Regions from separate parts of the Enterobacter sp. H2G27 genome, predicted to be linked through region 1. Evidence: predicted binding sites of a transcription regulator. Region 1 holds the regulator's gene; the other holds the start of a gene.
The links. The regulator PurR, encoded in region 1, represses purine synthesis genes. The targets are predictions, from matches to a motif close to CANGCAAACGTTTGCNTG.
Positions count from the first base shown of each region.

Region 1 (7,729 bases):
GCGCGGAAGGCTACACCGACTACCCTTCACTGTAATCTCGCCATTGTTCATTGATAGCGGCGACAGTTCGCCGCTATACTAAAACATCGTTTCTGATCAAAAAGCTTTTTTATTCCATTGGTTAATGAGGAAATTATGCGCCTACTTCACACCATGCTGCGCGTTGGCGACCTGCAACGTTCTATCGATTTCTACACTAACGTCCTGGGCATGAAGCTGCTGCGCACCAGCGAAAACCCGGAATACAAATACTCGCTGGCGTTCGTGGGTTACGGCCCGGAAACGGATGAAGCAGTGATCGAGCTGACCTACAACTGGGGCGTTGACAGCTATGAGCTGGGCACGGCCTACGGCCATATCGCGCTGGAAGTGGATAACGCGGCCGATGCGTGCGAACGCATTCGCAAAAATGGCGGTAACGTCACGCGCGAAGCGGGCCCGGTAAAAGGCGGCACCACCGTGATTGCGTTTGTGGAAGATCCGGACGGTTACAAAATCGAGCTGATTGAAGCCAAAGACGCCGGTCGCGGTCTGGGCAACTGATCCCTCAGGGCGCAACGTGCGCCCGTAGTTTTACTGCATCACCCCGCAAAATTTGCCATAATGCGCTCTGCTTTTTCCCCATGTAAGAGACCCTGATGTCCGATAACGCTCAATTTAGCGGTCTGTGCGACCGTTTTCGTGGTTTTTATCCCGTTGTCATTGATGTAGAAACAGCCGGATTTAACGCTAAAACCGATGCGCTGCTCGAAATTGCCGCCATCACGCTGAAGATGGATGAACAGGGCTGGCTTACACCGGACACCACGCTGCATTTCCACGTTGAACCTTTCGAAGGGGCAAACTTACAGCCGGAAGCGCTGGCGTTTAACGGTATCGATCCGCATAACCCGCTGCGCGGTGCCGTCAGTGAATATGATGCGCTGCACGCCATTTTTAAAATGGTGCGTAAAGGCATGAAAGAGAGCAACTGCAGCCGCGCCATTATGGTGGCCCATAACGCCACCTTCGATCACAGCTTTACCATGGCTGCCGCGGAGCGCGCGTCGCTCAAACGCAACCCCTTCCACCCTTTTGTCACCTTCGACACCGCCGCATTGAGCGGCCTGGCGCTGGGACAAACGGTGTTATCTAAAGCCTGCATTACGGCTGGCATTCCGTTCGACGGAACGCAGGCGCACTCCGCTCTATACGATACGGAGCGCACCGCAGAGCTGTTCTGTGAGATCGTCAACCGCTGGAAGCGTCTTGGCGGCTGGCCGCTGCCGATGGGTGACAGCGAAGAATAAAAAAAAAGCGACCTTATCTGGTCGCTTTTTTATTTGCGCAGAAAATTACTCTGCGTCCCGCTCTTCCGTTTTGTACTTCGCCGCCGTCTCTTTGATCAGCTGCTGCAGTTCGCCGCGCTGATACATTTCAATCAGGATATCGCAGCCGCCAACCAGTTCGCCGTCAACCCACAGCTGTGGGAAAGTCGGCCAGTTAGCGTACTTAGGCAGCTCAGCGCGGATGTCCGGATTCTGCAGGATATCAACGTAAGCAAAACGCTCACCACAGGCTGACAGCGCCTGAACCGCTTGTGCGGAGAAGCCGCAGCTTGGCAGCTTCGGAGAACCTTTCATATACAGCAGAATCGGGTTTTCAGCGATCTGGCGCTGGATTTTTTCAATAGTGGTGCTCATGTCTTGCTTCCTTTAACTTCTGTTACGGCATTCGTCTGACATTGTAGCGGTTCAGACTGGCATCGGAAAATAACATTTTTGTCACGTTTATACATTCTACCCCGAGTCACGAAAAGTTGCATTGCAAATGGTGTTTACCCCTGCCGCATTCAGGGTTTTGCTTAGGGAGCGGGCAAATGTGCGACAGAACGATGAATTTTTTTGCACTTGCTAACGAAACACGATTGTAGATTGAAAAATGCTATTAACTTTCTGGCTTTTTATAGATTAGAATCGACGGGCTTTGTAAATCACACGCGGGTATTATTGATGACCTGCATTTATCAGGGGACTGCCCAGTGGCGCGGATAAATAAAATCTCGATCACGCTCTGTGCTTTACTGTTTACTTCACTCACTTTCACGCCAGTGGCAAACGCCTCTCAGCAGGCGCGGCATTCTGCTGTACAAAAAAACCATCTGGTGAAAGCCACAGAACGTAAGAAAAAAACCACCGCTAAGAACGACAAGAAAAAAACACCGGCTCAGACGAAACAGACCGCTTCCAGCAAAACGAAAACAAAACCTTCCCGCACTGCCCACTCTGCCAAAAGTAAAGCTTCGCAAACCGCCGCTAACCTCGTTACTGAAAAATGCATCACGCGTAAAGGCCATAAGGCGAAATGCACGAAGGTCACCAAAATTGCGGAAGTGCATAAAGTGCGCGTACAGAAAGCGCAAAAAACCGCAATGAATAAACTGATGGGGCAGATTGGTAAACCTTATCACTGGGGTGGGACTTCGCCGCGTACCGGTTTTGACTGCAGCGGCCTCGTCTATTACGCCTATAAAGATCTGGTCAAGTTCCGCATTCCGCGCACCGCCAACGAAATGTACCACCTGCGCGATGCCTCACCGGTTGACCGCGGTGAGCTGGAAAATGGCGATCTGGTGTTCTTCCGCACCCAGGGCCGCGGGACGGCTGACCACGTTGGCGTCTATGTCGGCAACGGAAAATTCATCCAGTCTCCACGTAGCGGTCAGGATATTCAGATCACCTCTCTCAGTGAAGACTACTGGGTACGCCACTACGTCGGCGCACGCCGCGTGATGACGCCGAAAACCATTCGCTAACCCCTGCCCTGCCACACCCTTGGCAGGGTAAGTTCCTCTTTTGCATACCCTTTCAATTTGCTATCCTGTCCTTGTTGTCTGTGTGGTTATTGGCAACGCAAAATACAATAAGGAGAGAAGCAATGTCGTTCGAATTACCTGCACTACCGTATGCAAAAGACGCCCTGGCACCGCACATTTCTGCGGAAACCCTGGAATATCACTACGGCAAACATCACCAGACTTACGTCACCAACCTGAACAACCTGATCAAGGGCACCGATTTTGAAGGCAAAACGCTGGAAGAGATCGTCCGCAGCTCAGAAGGTGGCGTATTCAACAACGCCGCTCAGGTGTGGAACCATACCTTCTACTGGCACTGCCTGGCGCCGAATGCCGGCGGTGAACCTGCCGGTGAACTGGCTACCGCCATCAACGCCGCCTTTGGCAGCTTCGCGGACTTCAAGGCGAAATTCACCGATGCCGCCATCAAGAACTTCGGTTCAGGCTGGACGTGGCTGGTTAAAGAGGCGGATGGCAAACTGGCTATCGTATCCACCTCTAACGCGGGCACCCCGCTGACCACCAGCGCGAAGCCGCTGATGACCGTGGACGTATGGGAACACGCTTACTACATCGATTACCGTAACGCGCGCCCGAACTACCTGGAACACTTCTGGGCACTGGTTAACTGGGACTTTGTGGCGAAGAACTTCGCCGCGTAAAAGACACGCAGAAGGGTTCGCCCTTCTGCGTTTTTGGTTTATTCCGCAGCGCAGGCTGCTTCTGGCTGTTTACGACCCGACATCATCACCAACAGCAGGCCGAGCGCGGCAATGATTGCCCCCATCACCGGCACAAAGCTGTATCCCAGACCACCTGAAATAACGGCCCCACCGGCCGCCGCACCGAGCGCATTGCCCAGGTTAAAGGCACCGATATTGACCGAGGATGAGAGGCCCGGCGCTTCATGCGCAACACGCATCACGCGCATCTGCAGCGGTGGCACCACGGCGAACGTTGCTGCACCCCAGACGACCATCGCCATCGCGGCGCCAAACTCGTTACGCGCCAGCCACGGAATGGCGATCATGATGACAATCAGCAGGGTTAAGAAGCCCTTCAGCGTCCCGCTCACGGAACGGTCGGCAAATTTCCCGCCGAGATAGTTACCAATCGAGAAGCCCACGCCAATCAGCACCAGCATCGCGGTCACAAAGAGAGGCGTTGCGTGGGTGATATCGTGCAGTACCGGTGAAATATAGGTATAGAGGGTAAACATCGCCCCTGCCCCGAGAACGGTGGTAAGCAGTGCGGAAAGCACCTGCGGGCGCACCAGCACCGACAGCTCCTTACGCACTTCCGGACGTTCTCCGGCGCTGCCTTTCGGCAGGGAGAAGAACAATGCCACCATCGCGACCACGCCCAGCCCGGCCGTCGCCAGGAAAGACATACGCCAGCCGATCGCTTCTCCCAGCCAGGTTGCAGCAGGAACACCGCCGATGTTAGCGATGGTCAGACCCATAAACATGGTGGCCACGGCGCTCGCCTGCTTGTGTTTTGGCACCACGCTGGCAGCAACGACCGATCCCAGCCCAAAGAACGCGCCGTGGTTAAGGCTGGTCAGAATACGCGACAGCATCAGCGTGGTGTAGTCCGGCGAAATGGCCGATAGCACGTTGCCGAGGGTGAAAATCGCCATCAGGAAAATCAGCGCATTGCGGCGCGCGCGGTGCGAAAGGAGAAGCGTCATCAGCGGCGCCCCCACCATCACGCCGATAGCGTAGGCGCTGATCAACATGCCTGCCGCGGGGATCGAGACGTCCACGCCGCGGGCGATGACGGGCAGTAACCCCATCGGGGAGAATTCAGTGGTGCCAATCCCAAAAGCGCCAATCGCCAGGGCCAGCAGGGGAAAATTGATTTTCATGCGTCAACTCCGGATGCCGTGTCACGTGGTGACACAGAACAAAGAAGCGGAAAGCATGACATCAATCACAAAAAATGAGAAGTTAACAAAATGGCAAAAGATTTTTGCCAGAGAAGTAACAATCCGGGGAGTCGGGAGGGAGAAGGCTCTCCCTCCGCGTAAATCAGTGCAGCGCAGCCGTCAGACCGGCCACAACAATCAGAGCCAGCACAACAACGGTGGTGAACAGCGAAAACTTAAGATCGGAACTCATCAATTTTTCTCCTTTTAATCCCCACACGAAAAGTGAGCTTGCTCATTTTTGCACAGATTACGTCAAAAATCTTCCTGGATTTATACTGATAACCACTTTACCTCTTCCCCTTTTCATCAAGATAGGACAAAATTCCACGCTAAATTTATTAGCGTACCGGCCATTGACCCCCTCCTGACGTCCCGTGTCGTTTTCCCGGCGTGCCGCAATTCAACATTGCGAGATAAGGGTGAGAGAAGGCAAACGTTTACCTTCAAGTTTTTCAGGAGCTTAGGATATGGTCTGGAGTGACATTTAATGGCAACAATTAAAGACGTAGCAAAACGCGCAAACGTTTCCACCACAACCGTATCACATGTAATTAACAAAACCCGCTTTGTGGCGGAAGAGACGCGCAACGCCGTCTGGGCAGCGATCAAAGAGCTGCACTATTCGCCAAGTGCGGTTGCGCGTAGCCTCAAGGTTAATCACACCAAATCCATTGGATTGCTGGCAACCAGCAGTGAAGCGGCCTATTTTGCCGAGATCATTGAAGCGGTCGAAAAGAACTGCTTCCAGAAAGGCTATACCCTGATTCTGGGCAACGCGTGGAACAGCATTGAAAAACAGCGTGCCTACCTGTCGATGATGGCGCAAAAGCGCGTTGATGGCCTGCTGGTAATGTGCTCCGAGTATCCGGAGTCAGTGCTGTCGATGCTGGAAGAGTATCGCCATATTCCGATGGTGGTGATGGACTGGGGCGAAGCGCGCGCAGACTTCACCGATTCCGTTATCGATAACGCTTTTGAAGGCGGCTATATGGCCGGTCGTTATTTGATCGAACGCGGTCACCGCGAGATTGGCGTGATCCCGGGTCCGCTGGAGCGCAACACCGGGGCGGGCCGTCTTGCCGGTTTTATGAAAGCGATGGAAGAAGCGCTGATCAACGTGCCGGAAAACTGGATCGTGCAGGGCGACTTTGAGCCGGAATCAGGCTACCGCGCGATGCAGCAGATCGTTTCCCAGCCGCACCGTCCGACCGCCGTTTTCTGCGGGGGTGACATCATGGCCATGGGCGCGCTCTGCGCCGCCGATGAGCTGGGTCTGCGCGTACCGCAGGATATTTCCGTGATCGGGTATGACAACGTGCGTAACGCGCGCTTCTTCACCCCAGCGCTGACCACCATTCACCAGCCGAAAGATTCGCTGGGCGAAACGGCCTTCAATATGCTGCTCGACAGGATCGTCAACAAGCGCGAAGAGTCGCAGTCCATTGAAGTTCACCCGCGCCTGATTGAACGCCGTTCCGTTGCGGACGGTCCGTTCCGCGACTACCGTCGTTAATCCCTTTACGGGGCCAGCTACGCTGGCTCCCGTAACCATTCCCGGTTCAGCGTTTCGCTGTCCCCCAGATAATCCAGCAGCCAGGCCATGGCGGGCGAGACATCATTTTGTTGCCAGGTCAGGCAGCAGGCCGCGTCCGGGAACGGATTTTCCAGCGTCAGTTCAACCCATTCGCCGGTATCGATGCGCGGACGCGCAAAATGAACGGGCACCATCGCGACGCACAGTCCGGCACTGAGGCACGTCGCCGACGATTCCCAGTCCGGAGCCACCACCCGCCGCTGGTTGTCCAGAAGCCAGGTGATACGCTTGGGCAATGAACGGGACGTATCCTCCAGCACCAGCGAGGGCCAGTTGCGCAGCGTATCGTCGCTAAGCGGCCCGTCCATCGCTGCCAGAGGATGATCGCTGGCCACCACGCATTTCCAGCTCAGCATCCCCATGTCGCGAAAGGCGTAACGTCCCCCGACCGGGATCGCCTGCGTCGCGCCAATCGCCATCTCCGCCCTGCCGTCCGCCAGCGCATCCCACACCCCGTTGAACACCTCCTGCGAGACCCGCAGCTCAACGTCAGAGAAATGACGATAGAAATCGACAATCATCTGTCGGGTGCGTTCCGGCTTCACGATGTTATCCACCGCGATGGAAAGATGTCCCCGCCAGCCGTTGGCGATCTGCTGGCACTGTTCGCGGGTGATCTGCATTTTTTTGATAACAGAACGCCCTTCCTTCAAAAACCACGCCCCGGCGGGCGTCAATTCCACGTCACGATGCCGCCGCTCAAACAGCGGAACCGCCAGCCACTCCTCCAGTTGACGCACCGTGTAGCTGATGGCCGAAGGGACGCGGTGCAGCTCCTGCGCCGCACCGCTGAAGCTGCCGTTACGCGCGACAGCATCGACCACTTCAAGAGAATAATCTGACCACATTTTCTGCCTGCAAAAAATTTGAATGCACCCGCCAAATATTAGCGTTTCACAAGCGGCTTTGCACTCCCTACACTCAGCGCCAATGTATACCTGCCTCCTCAGGAGAATAAAATAATGCAACCCAGGAACGGTTTTTTAGTCTGGCTCGGCGGCTTAAGCGTGCTGGGCTTTTTGGCCACCGATATGTACCTGCCGGCTTTTGCCGCGATGCAGGAAGATTTGCAAACCCCCGCTGCCGCCATCAGTGCCAGCCTGAGTTTGTTCCTCGCCGGTTTTGCTTTTGCACAGCTGCTCTGGGGACCGCTCTCGGATCGCTTTGGTCGTAAACCGGTACTGCTGCTGGGTCTGGCCATTTTTGCCGTGGGCTGCCTGGGGATGTTATGGGTACGCGACGCCACCTGGCTGCTGGTGCTGCGCTTCGTTCAGGCCGTGGGCGTCTGTGCCGCGGCCGTGACCTGGCAGGCGCTGGTGACCGACTACTACCCGGCTAACCGCACAAACCGTATTTTCGCCACCATTAT
Region 1 is NZ_JBSVSI010000001.1:1,632,652-1,640,380, reverse strand. It holds gene nemA (alkene reductase) at 1-35, shown strand, start outside; gene gloA (lactoylglutathione lyase) at 136-543, shown strand; gene rnt (ribonuclease T) at 639-1,289, shown strand; gene grxD (monothiol glutaredoxin 4) at 1,335-1,682, opposite strand; gene ACW9E7_RS07790 (C40 family peptidase) at 2,021-2,794, shown strand; gene sodB (superoxide dismutase [Fe]) at 2,917-3,498, shown strand; gene ACW9E7_RS07780 (MFS transporter) at 3,537-4,703, opposite strand; gene cydH (cytochrome bd-I oxidase subunit CydH) at 4,867-4,956, opposite strand; gene purR (HTH-type transcriptional repressor PurR) at 5,254-6,279, shown strand; gene punR (DNA-binding transcriptional activator PunR) at 6,297-7,208, opposite strand; gene punC (purine nucleoside transporter PunC) at 7,323-7,729, shown strand, end outside.

Region 2 (7,729 bases), 1.3 Mb from region 1:
TGGTGGGCTTAATCGGGGAGCCTTTCGGCGCAATCAGGCGAGAATCCGCGGCGTAGAGCTTGTCAGAGAAGGCAATCTCCTGCTGACGTTTTTCGGTGATGGAGAGAGAAGAGATAATGGCGTCAATTTTCTTGGCTTTCAGCGACGGGATTAACGCGTCAAAGTCGCTGCCCACCCATGTGCATTTCACCGCAATGCGCTTGCACATTTCATTACCCAGATCGATATCAAACCCTACGAAATCACCTTTCGCATCCTTGGAAGAGAATGGCGCGTAGGTTGCGTCTGTACCGATACGAACCGTCTGTGGAAGCGCTGCGTAGCTACCTGCTGCCGCACTTAACCCCACGAGCAAAGACAGAGCCAGAACCGTCTTCTTCATACATTTACCCTCAAGTACCGTGATTTTATTATGTATTGTGTTGTGTGTTGTGTTGCAGGCTTCATCTTGCAGGTCTTATGCCACATTGCCGTCTGGTCAAAACTTCGACGTTAAATATGTTAATAAAACGTTGCGATATTGCCTTAATGGTGAAAGATAGCAGGTCTGCCGAACGAACCGGAAAGAGAAAAAGGGAAAAAACGAATTAAATGTCGAGGATATGATCGCCGTTGCATAATTGCCCTGAAACAGGGCAACTTGTCTTTTCATGCACCTGTTTTGTGCACAGATTCAGGCTCCCTGCCAGCGGCTGAAGAGATCTTCGGGCAGGTCGATGTCAAACTGATCCAGCACGCGGTTAACGGTCTGATTAATCACGTCATTCAGCGAGGTCGGGCGATGATAGAACGCGGGTACCGGCGGCATGATGACAGCCCCCAGCTCCGCAGCCTGCGTCATTAAGCGCAGATGGCCCAGGTGCAGCGGCGTTTCCCGCACGCACAGCACCAGGGGACGCCGCTCCTTCAGCACCACATCCGCCGCGCGCGTCACCAGGGTGTCCGTATAGCTGTTCACAATGCCGGAGAGCGTTTTAATTGAACAGGGCAGGATAACCATGCCGGCCGTTTTAAACGAGCCTGAGGAGATGCTGGCAGCGATATCACGGGCATCGTGAACGACATCCGCCAGCGCCTGAACATCGCGCAGGGAGAGATCGGTTTCCAGAGAGAGGGTCTGCCGCGCCGCCTGGCTCATCACCAGATGGGTTTCGACGTCCGCCACGCTACGCAGAACCTGTAACAAACGTACGCCGTAAATCGCGCCGCTGGCGCCGCTGAGCCCAACAATGAGTCGTTTCATGATTTTTGCCCTTACTGATTTCAGGGCAGACTGTGCAGGATTTTGCGGGGAGTTGCAAGTGAGGGCATTCGCCCTCACCTGCCGGAGCATCAACCTTCGTTGTGCATCTCTAAGCTTTCGAGATCGTTCTGCAGCTGGACGGCTTTGGCGTCGTCGTTGCGCAGTGAATCAAGATAGTCGAGGTACTGCTGGTCAACGTCTTTGGTCACGTAAATACCGTTAAACACGGAGCATTCAAACTGCTGAATTTCCGGATTCTCGGCACGCACCGCGTCGATGAGATCGTTCAGATCCTGGAAAATCAGGCCGTCGGCACCGATGATCTGGCGAATTTCATCCACTTCACGACCGTGAGCGATCAGCTCGTTGGCGGTTGGCATATCAATACCGTACACGTTCGGGAAGCGAATCTCCGGCGCAGCAGAGGCCAGGTAGACTTTCTTCGCACCCGCTTCGCGCGCCATCTCGATAATCTGCTCAGAGGTGGTGCCGCGAACGATGGAGTCATCCACCAGCAGAACGTTCTTGTCGCGGAACTCCGCGCGGTTGGCGTTCAGCTTGCGGCGCACGGACTTACGGCGCAGATGCTGCCCCGGCATGATAAACGTGCGGCCAACGTAGCGGTTCTTCACGAAGCCCTGACGGTATGGCTTGTCCAGAATGCGGGCGATCTCCAGCGCGATATCGCAGGAAGTTTCCGGGATAGGAATAACCACGTCGATGTCGAGATCGTCCCACTCACGGGCAATCTTCTCGCCCAGCTTGGTGCCCATGTTGACGCGCGCGCTGTAGACGGAAATCTTGTCGATGAAGGAATCCGGACGGGCAAAGTAAACGTATTCAAACAGGCACGGGTTGCTGACCGGGTTATCGGCACACTGGCGGGTAAACAGCTGACCCTTCTCGGTGATGTAGACCGCTTCGCCCGGCGCAACGTCGCGCAGGAATTCGAAGCCCAGGGTATCCAGCGCCACGCTTTCAGAGGCAACCATATATTCAGTACGGCCATCGCCAAGGTCGCGCTTACCGAGCACCAGCGGACGAATGCCGTTTGGATCGCGGAAGGCGACCATACCGTGACCGATGATCATCGCAACGCAGGCGTACGCGCCGCGGATCTGACGGTTTGTCGCGGCAATCGCGGCAAAGATGTTGTCTGCTTCCAGCGGGTAGTGACGGAAGTTATCCAGCTCGCTGGCAAACACATTGAGCAGGATTTCAGAATCAGAGGTGGTGTTAATGTGGCGACGTTTCTCTTCGAACAGCTTTTTACGCAGCTCATGTGCGTTCGTCAGGTTGCCGTTATGGGCAAGGGTGATGCCATACGGTGAGTTGACGTAGAAAGGCTGTGCCTCGGAGGCGCTGGAACTGCCAGCAGTAGGATAACGAACGTGACCGATCCCCATATTACCTTGCAGACGCTGCATATGGCGGGCTTCAAACACATCGTTTACCAGGCCATTCGCCTTGCGTAAACGGAAGCAGTTGTTTGCATCAATGGTGATGATACCCGCAGCATCCTGCCCACGGTGCTGAAGCACCGTTAACGCGTCATAAATCGACTGGTTTACCGGCATGAAACCGGCGATACCGACAATACCGCACATTCGTCTTTTCCTCGTTAAGCCACATCTCAGGGTTTATGCCCTGGGCAAAAAACTCGACGAGCTTTGCAGATAGTCAAAGAACCATCTGATGATGAAGCTGAACTCTGGAATGAGCTGCGATTTCTGCCAGTCTTCGCTTTTGGAGAACCCGGTGAAGGTATCCAGGAAGAACAGGATCGCGGCCACAATCAGCACGCCTCGCAACGCTCCGAAACAGATCCCGAGCACCCTGTCCGTTCCTGACAGACCGGTTTTCTCGACCAGCTGACCTATCACGTAATTCACGATAGCGCCGACAATCAGCGTTGCGATAAACAGCACCGCGATGGCAATTCCGTTTCGGACCAGTTCATCTTCAAAGCCCGTGAACCAGACAGACAGGTAAGTGTAGTAATGACTGGCGACAAAGAAAGCACAACCCCAAGTCACCAGCGATAACGCTTCACGAACAAAGCCACGGATCAGGCTAACCAGACAGGAAAAACCAATCACCGCTATGATGGCGTAATCAATCCAGACCATATGTGTCCCACGATTAAACGCCCTGTCATCCAGTTCGGGGCGAATTCTAACAGAAAAAGAAAACGTTTGCGTAGGGATTTCCTTCCCGCGCGTAAATAAAAAAGGCGCTGAAAAAATGTTCAACGCCGTGGCTTATCGCCTCTCTCTTAAAGGAGCAGGTCGTACTTAGTTTGCGCTGTAGCCCATCACCACACCGCTCAGACCGGAGATCTGCTTCAGCTCACCCAGCGACCCTTTCAGTTTGTCTTTAGACGCTTCTGGCCCCACGAGGATACGGGTAATTTTACCCTGCACCGGCGTGGAAGGTGAAGTGTAAACACGGTATCCCGCACTTCTCAGTTTGCTCACGACCTCGTTGACTTTGTCGGCGTTTTTCAGCGCACCGAGCTGCACCACGTAGGCTTTACCCGTTGGGGCAGCAGCTTCCTGCTGCGCCGGTTTTGCTGGCGGTGGGGTTTCTGACGCCGCGGCGAGCTGTTCTGCCGTTTTATCGCGCTGCGGTTTCGGCTGCGGCTTCTCAACCGGCTTCGGTTTTTCAACCGGTTTAGGCTGCTCTACCGGCACCGGATCGATATCGCTGCTGCTCGCTGCCGCCAGGCGAGACGGATCGAGCGACGGTGCTGCGGCATCGCCCGCGCGCACCTCTTCCGCCGCGCCTTCCGGTGGCTGAGCAGGCAGCGCCTGCGTCGCCGCGGGCAGCATATCCGGCTCATCGCGGTCACCCGGTTTAGGCACCAGCGGAATAGCGGCAAACTCATCCTGATAATGCTTTTTCTGCCCGTCGAGCAGCCCGGGAAGAATAATCACCCCGAGCGCGACCAGCACAATGGTTCCTGTTAAACGGTTCTGAAACTTACTCGCCACCGGTTCTCCCCGCGTCCATCACTTCCATGACATGTGCCACCGTGTGGAATGAACCACACACCAGCACGGTATCTTCTGGTTTAGCATCCGCCATCGCGGCATGCCAGGCCTGAGCCACGCTACTGTAGATTGCGCCTTTGCCGAGATGTTCCATCAACTGCTCGGCCGTCGCGCCGCGCGGCCCTTCCAGAGGAGCACAATACCAGCTATCGACCACACTCTCCATGCAGGCCAGCGTCCCGCCGATATCTTTATCATGAAGCATACCGATAACCGCCAGCACGCGCCCGGTTTTTGGTAACGATTTGAGACGTCCCGCGAGATACGCCGCCGCATGCGGGTTATGCGCCACGTCCAGAATCAGGCGCGGTGACTCGCTGACAATCTGGAAACGCCCGGGCAGAATTGCGCTCTGAATGCCGTTGCGGATTGCCTGCTCGCTCACCACCAATCCGCTGGCGCGCAGTGCCGCCAGCGCGGTGGCCGCGTTCGGCTGCGGAACCTGCGGCAACGGCAAGTTATCCAGTGCCCCCTGCGCGTCGCTAAAGCGCCAGCCGTTGTTCTGAACCTCATACTGCCAGTCAACGCCGCGGCGCAGCAGACGCGCGCCCTTCTCGTTTGCTACGTCAGCAATGGTGTGTGGCATATCCGGCTCGCCGACCACGGCGGGTTTATTTGCGCGGAAAATACCGGCCTTCTCGCGGCCAATGCTTTCACGATCCGGACCCAGCCAGTCGATATGATCCAGCGCGATGCTGGTGACCACCGCCACATCTGCATCCACGATATTGGTTGCATCAAGACGTCCCCCGAGGCCAACCTCAAGGATCACCACATCCATCTGCGCCTGTTTAAACAGCCACAGGGCCGACAGGGTGCCGTATTCAAAATAGGTTAATGAGATCTCACCGCGCGCGGCTTCAATTTCCGCGAACGACGCCGTATGCGCGGATTCCGGTAGTTCGCGATTTTGCACGCGAACCCGCTCGGTGTAGCGGACCAGATGTGGAGAGCTATAAACGCCTACCCTGTAACCGGCCGACATCAGGACGGACTCCAGCGTGCGGCAGGTCGTGCCTTTACCGTTGGTCCCTGCGACGGTGAACACGAAAGGTGCCGGTTTGAGCACATCAAGACGCGCGGCAACCTGGCTCACCCGTTCAAGCCCCATATCGATGGTTTTACTGTGCAGGTTTTCCAGATAAGAAAGCCACGCGGCCAGGGGCGACGTGGCTTGGGGAATGCTTTTATTTTCCATAATGCCCGGTTGTCATTAACAGATTAGAAAGCAAAAGGGCAGCGCCAACCGGCCCTGCCCTTTTCAGTTATCAGGCCTCGGGTTCCTGATCCGGTACCACCACGCCTTCGCGCGGCTCATCCGGGTTTGGCGCTGGCAGATTCATCAGCTTCGCCAGGATGCTCGCCAGCTTCAGGCGCATTTCCGGACGGCGGACGATCATGTCGATGGCGCCTTTCTCGATGAGGAACTCACTGCGCTGGAAGCCCGGCGGCAGTTTTTCACGAACGGTCTGCTCGATAACGCGAGGACCCGCAAAGCCGATCAGCGCTTTTGGCTCAGCGACGTTCAGGTCGCCCAGCATCGCGAAGCTCGCGGAGACGCCTCCCATGGTTGGGTCGGTCAGCACGGAGATGTACGGCAGACCGCGCTCCTGCATCTTCGCCAGCGCTGCAGAGGTTTTAGCCATCTGCATCAGGGACATCAGCGCTTCCTGCATACGTGCTCCGCCGGAGGCAGAGAAACAGATCAGCGGACAGTTGTCTTCCAGCGCCTGCTCAACGGCACGCACGAAGCGCGCACCAACCACGGAGCCCATTGAGCCGCCCATAAAGGAGAACTCAAACGCAGCGGCAACAACCGGCATCCCATGCAGGGTGCCTTTCATGACGACCAGCGCGTCTTTCTCGCCGGTCTCTTTCTGTGCGGAGGCCAGACGATCTTTATATTTCTTGGAATCGCGGAACTTCAGCACGTCTTTTGGCTCAAGCTCGCTGCCCAGTTCTACCAGAGAACCTTCGTCCAGCAGGCTATGCAGGCGGTTGCGCGCCGACATACGCATATGGTGGTCACACTTCGGACACACCTCAAGGTTGCGTTCCAGCTCTGCGCGATACAGAACCTGACCGCAGCTATCACACTTCGTCCATACCCCTTCAGGAATGCTCGCTTTGCGCGTTGGGGTAATGTTGCTTTTAATTCGTTCAATCCAGCTCATTGATAACCTTTCTGCCTGAACCTGGTCGTATGCCAGTTTTGCTATAAGAGGCGAATAATGCCATTTTTGCCTCCAACAGACCATGAATGTTGCACATTAAAACATAACAGCCCGAAACTTTGGATAAAAAAGTGGTCGAACCGCCAGCGTGCATTTACTTCGCTTGTTTTGCCGCCGCACGTTTGTGACGAATAATTTCGATAACGCCAGGCAGTACGGAAAGCACAATAATCGCTACAATCAGTAACTTAAGGTTTTCCTGAACCACAGGGAGATCGCCAAACAGGTAGCCTGCGTAGGTAAACAGCAGTACCCACAGCAGCGCCCCCACGACGTTATACATGGCAAAATGACGATAGGACATATGTCCCATTCCCGCCACAAACGGTGCAAATGTGCGCACAATAGGCACAAAACGCGCAAGGATAATGGTTTTACCGCCATGGCGTTCATAAAACGCATGGGTTTTATCTAAATAGCTGCGACGGAAAATTTTCGAATCCGGATTGCTGAAAAGCCGCTCACCGAATACGCGACCAATCGTATAGTTGACCGCATCACCGACAATGGCGGCAATTACCATCAGCACAACCATAAGATGCACGTTCAGGTCATTGGTGGGTAACGCCGATAACGCCCCGGCAACGAACAGCAGTGAATCCCCTGGCAGGAATGGGGTAACGACCAGACCGGTTTCACAAAACAGAATGAGGAACAGAATGGCGTAAACCCAGACGCCGTACTGCGCGACCAGCTCCGCCAGGTGAACATCAATATGCAAAATGAAATCAATCAGAAAACGTATTACGTCCATATTGTCTAAGCCCTTATTGCACCTTTGTTTAGTCCGCTAAAAACAGCGGGCCCATTGGCGGTTTCGGCAGGTCAAATCGTTCCGGATAGTCTACTGAGACCAGATACAATCCTTCCGCTTTCGCCGTGGCTGCCGCAAGCGTTCTGTCCTTCGCTGCCAGCAGGTCTGCAATCCAGCTCTCCGGCTGGTGTCCGGCACCTACTTCCATCAGGCTGCCCACAATATTCCGAACCATATGATGTACAAAGGCATTGGCTTTGATATCCACCACCACATACGCGCCAAAACGGCTGACGTTGATGTGCATGACGTTGCGCCACGGCGTACGGGATTGACACTGCACCGCACGAAACGACGTAAAGTCATTTTCACCAATCAGACACTGCGCCGCGCGATGCATACGTTCTGCGTCGAGCGGTTCATAAAAATGCGTCACGCCCTGGCT
Region 2 is NZ_JBSVSI010000001.1:2,912,707-2,920,435, forward strand. It holds gene argT (lysine/arginine/ornithine ABC transporter substrate-binding protein ArgT) at 1-382, opposite strand, end outside; gene ACW9E7_RS13750 (UbiX family flavin prenyltransferase) at 674-1,243, opposite strand; gene purF (amidophosphoribosyltransferase) at 1,333-2,850, opposite strand; gene cvpA (colicin V production protein) at 2,884-3,372, opposite strand; gene dedD (cell division protein DedD) at 3,538-4,236, opposite strand; gene folC (bifunctional tetrahydrofolate synthase/dihydrofolate synthase) at 4,226-5,494, opposite strand; gene accD (acetyl-CoA carboxylase, carboxyltransferase subunit beta) at 5,565-6,470, opposite strand; gene ACW9E7_RS13780 (DedA family protein) at 6,625-7,284, opposite strand; gene truA (tRNA pseudouridine(38-40) synthase TruA) at 7,313-7,729, opposite strand, start outside.
Region 2: the regulator PurR is predicted to act here: its motif matches at 3,428-3,445, upstream of cvpA (colicin V production protein).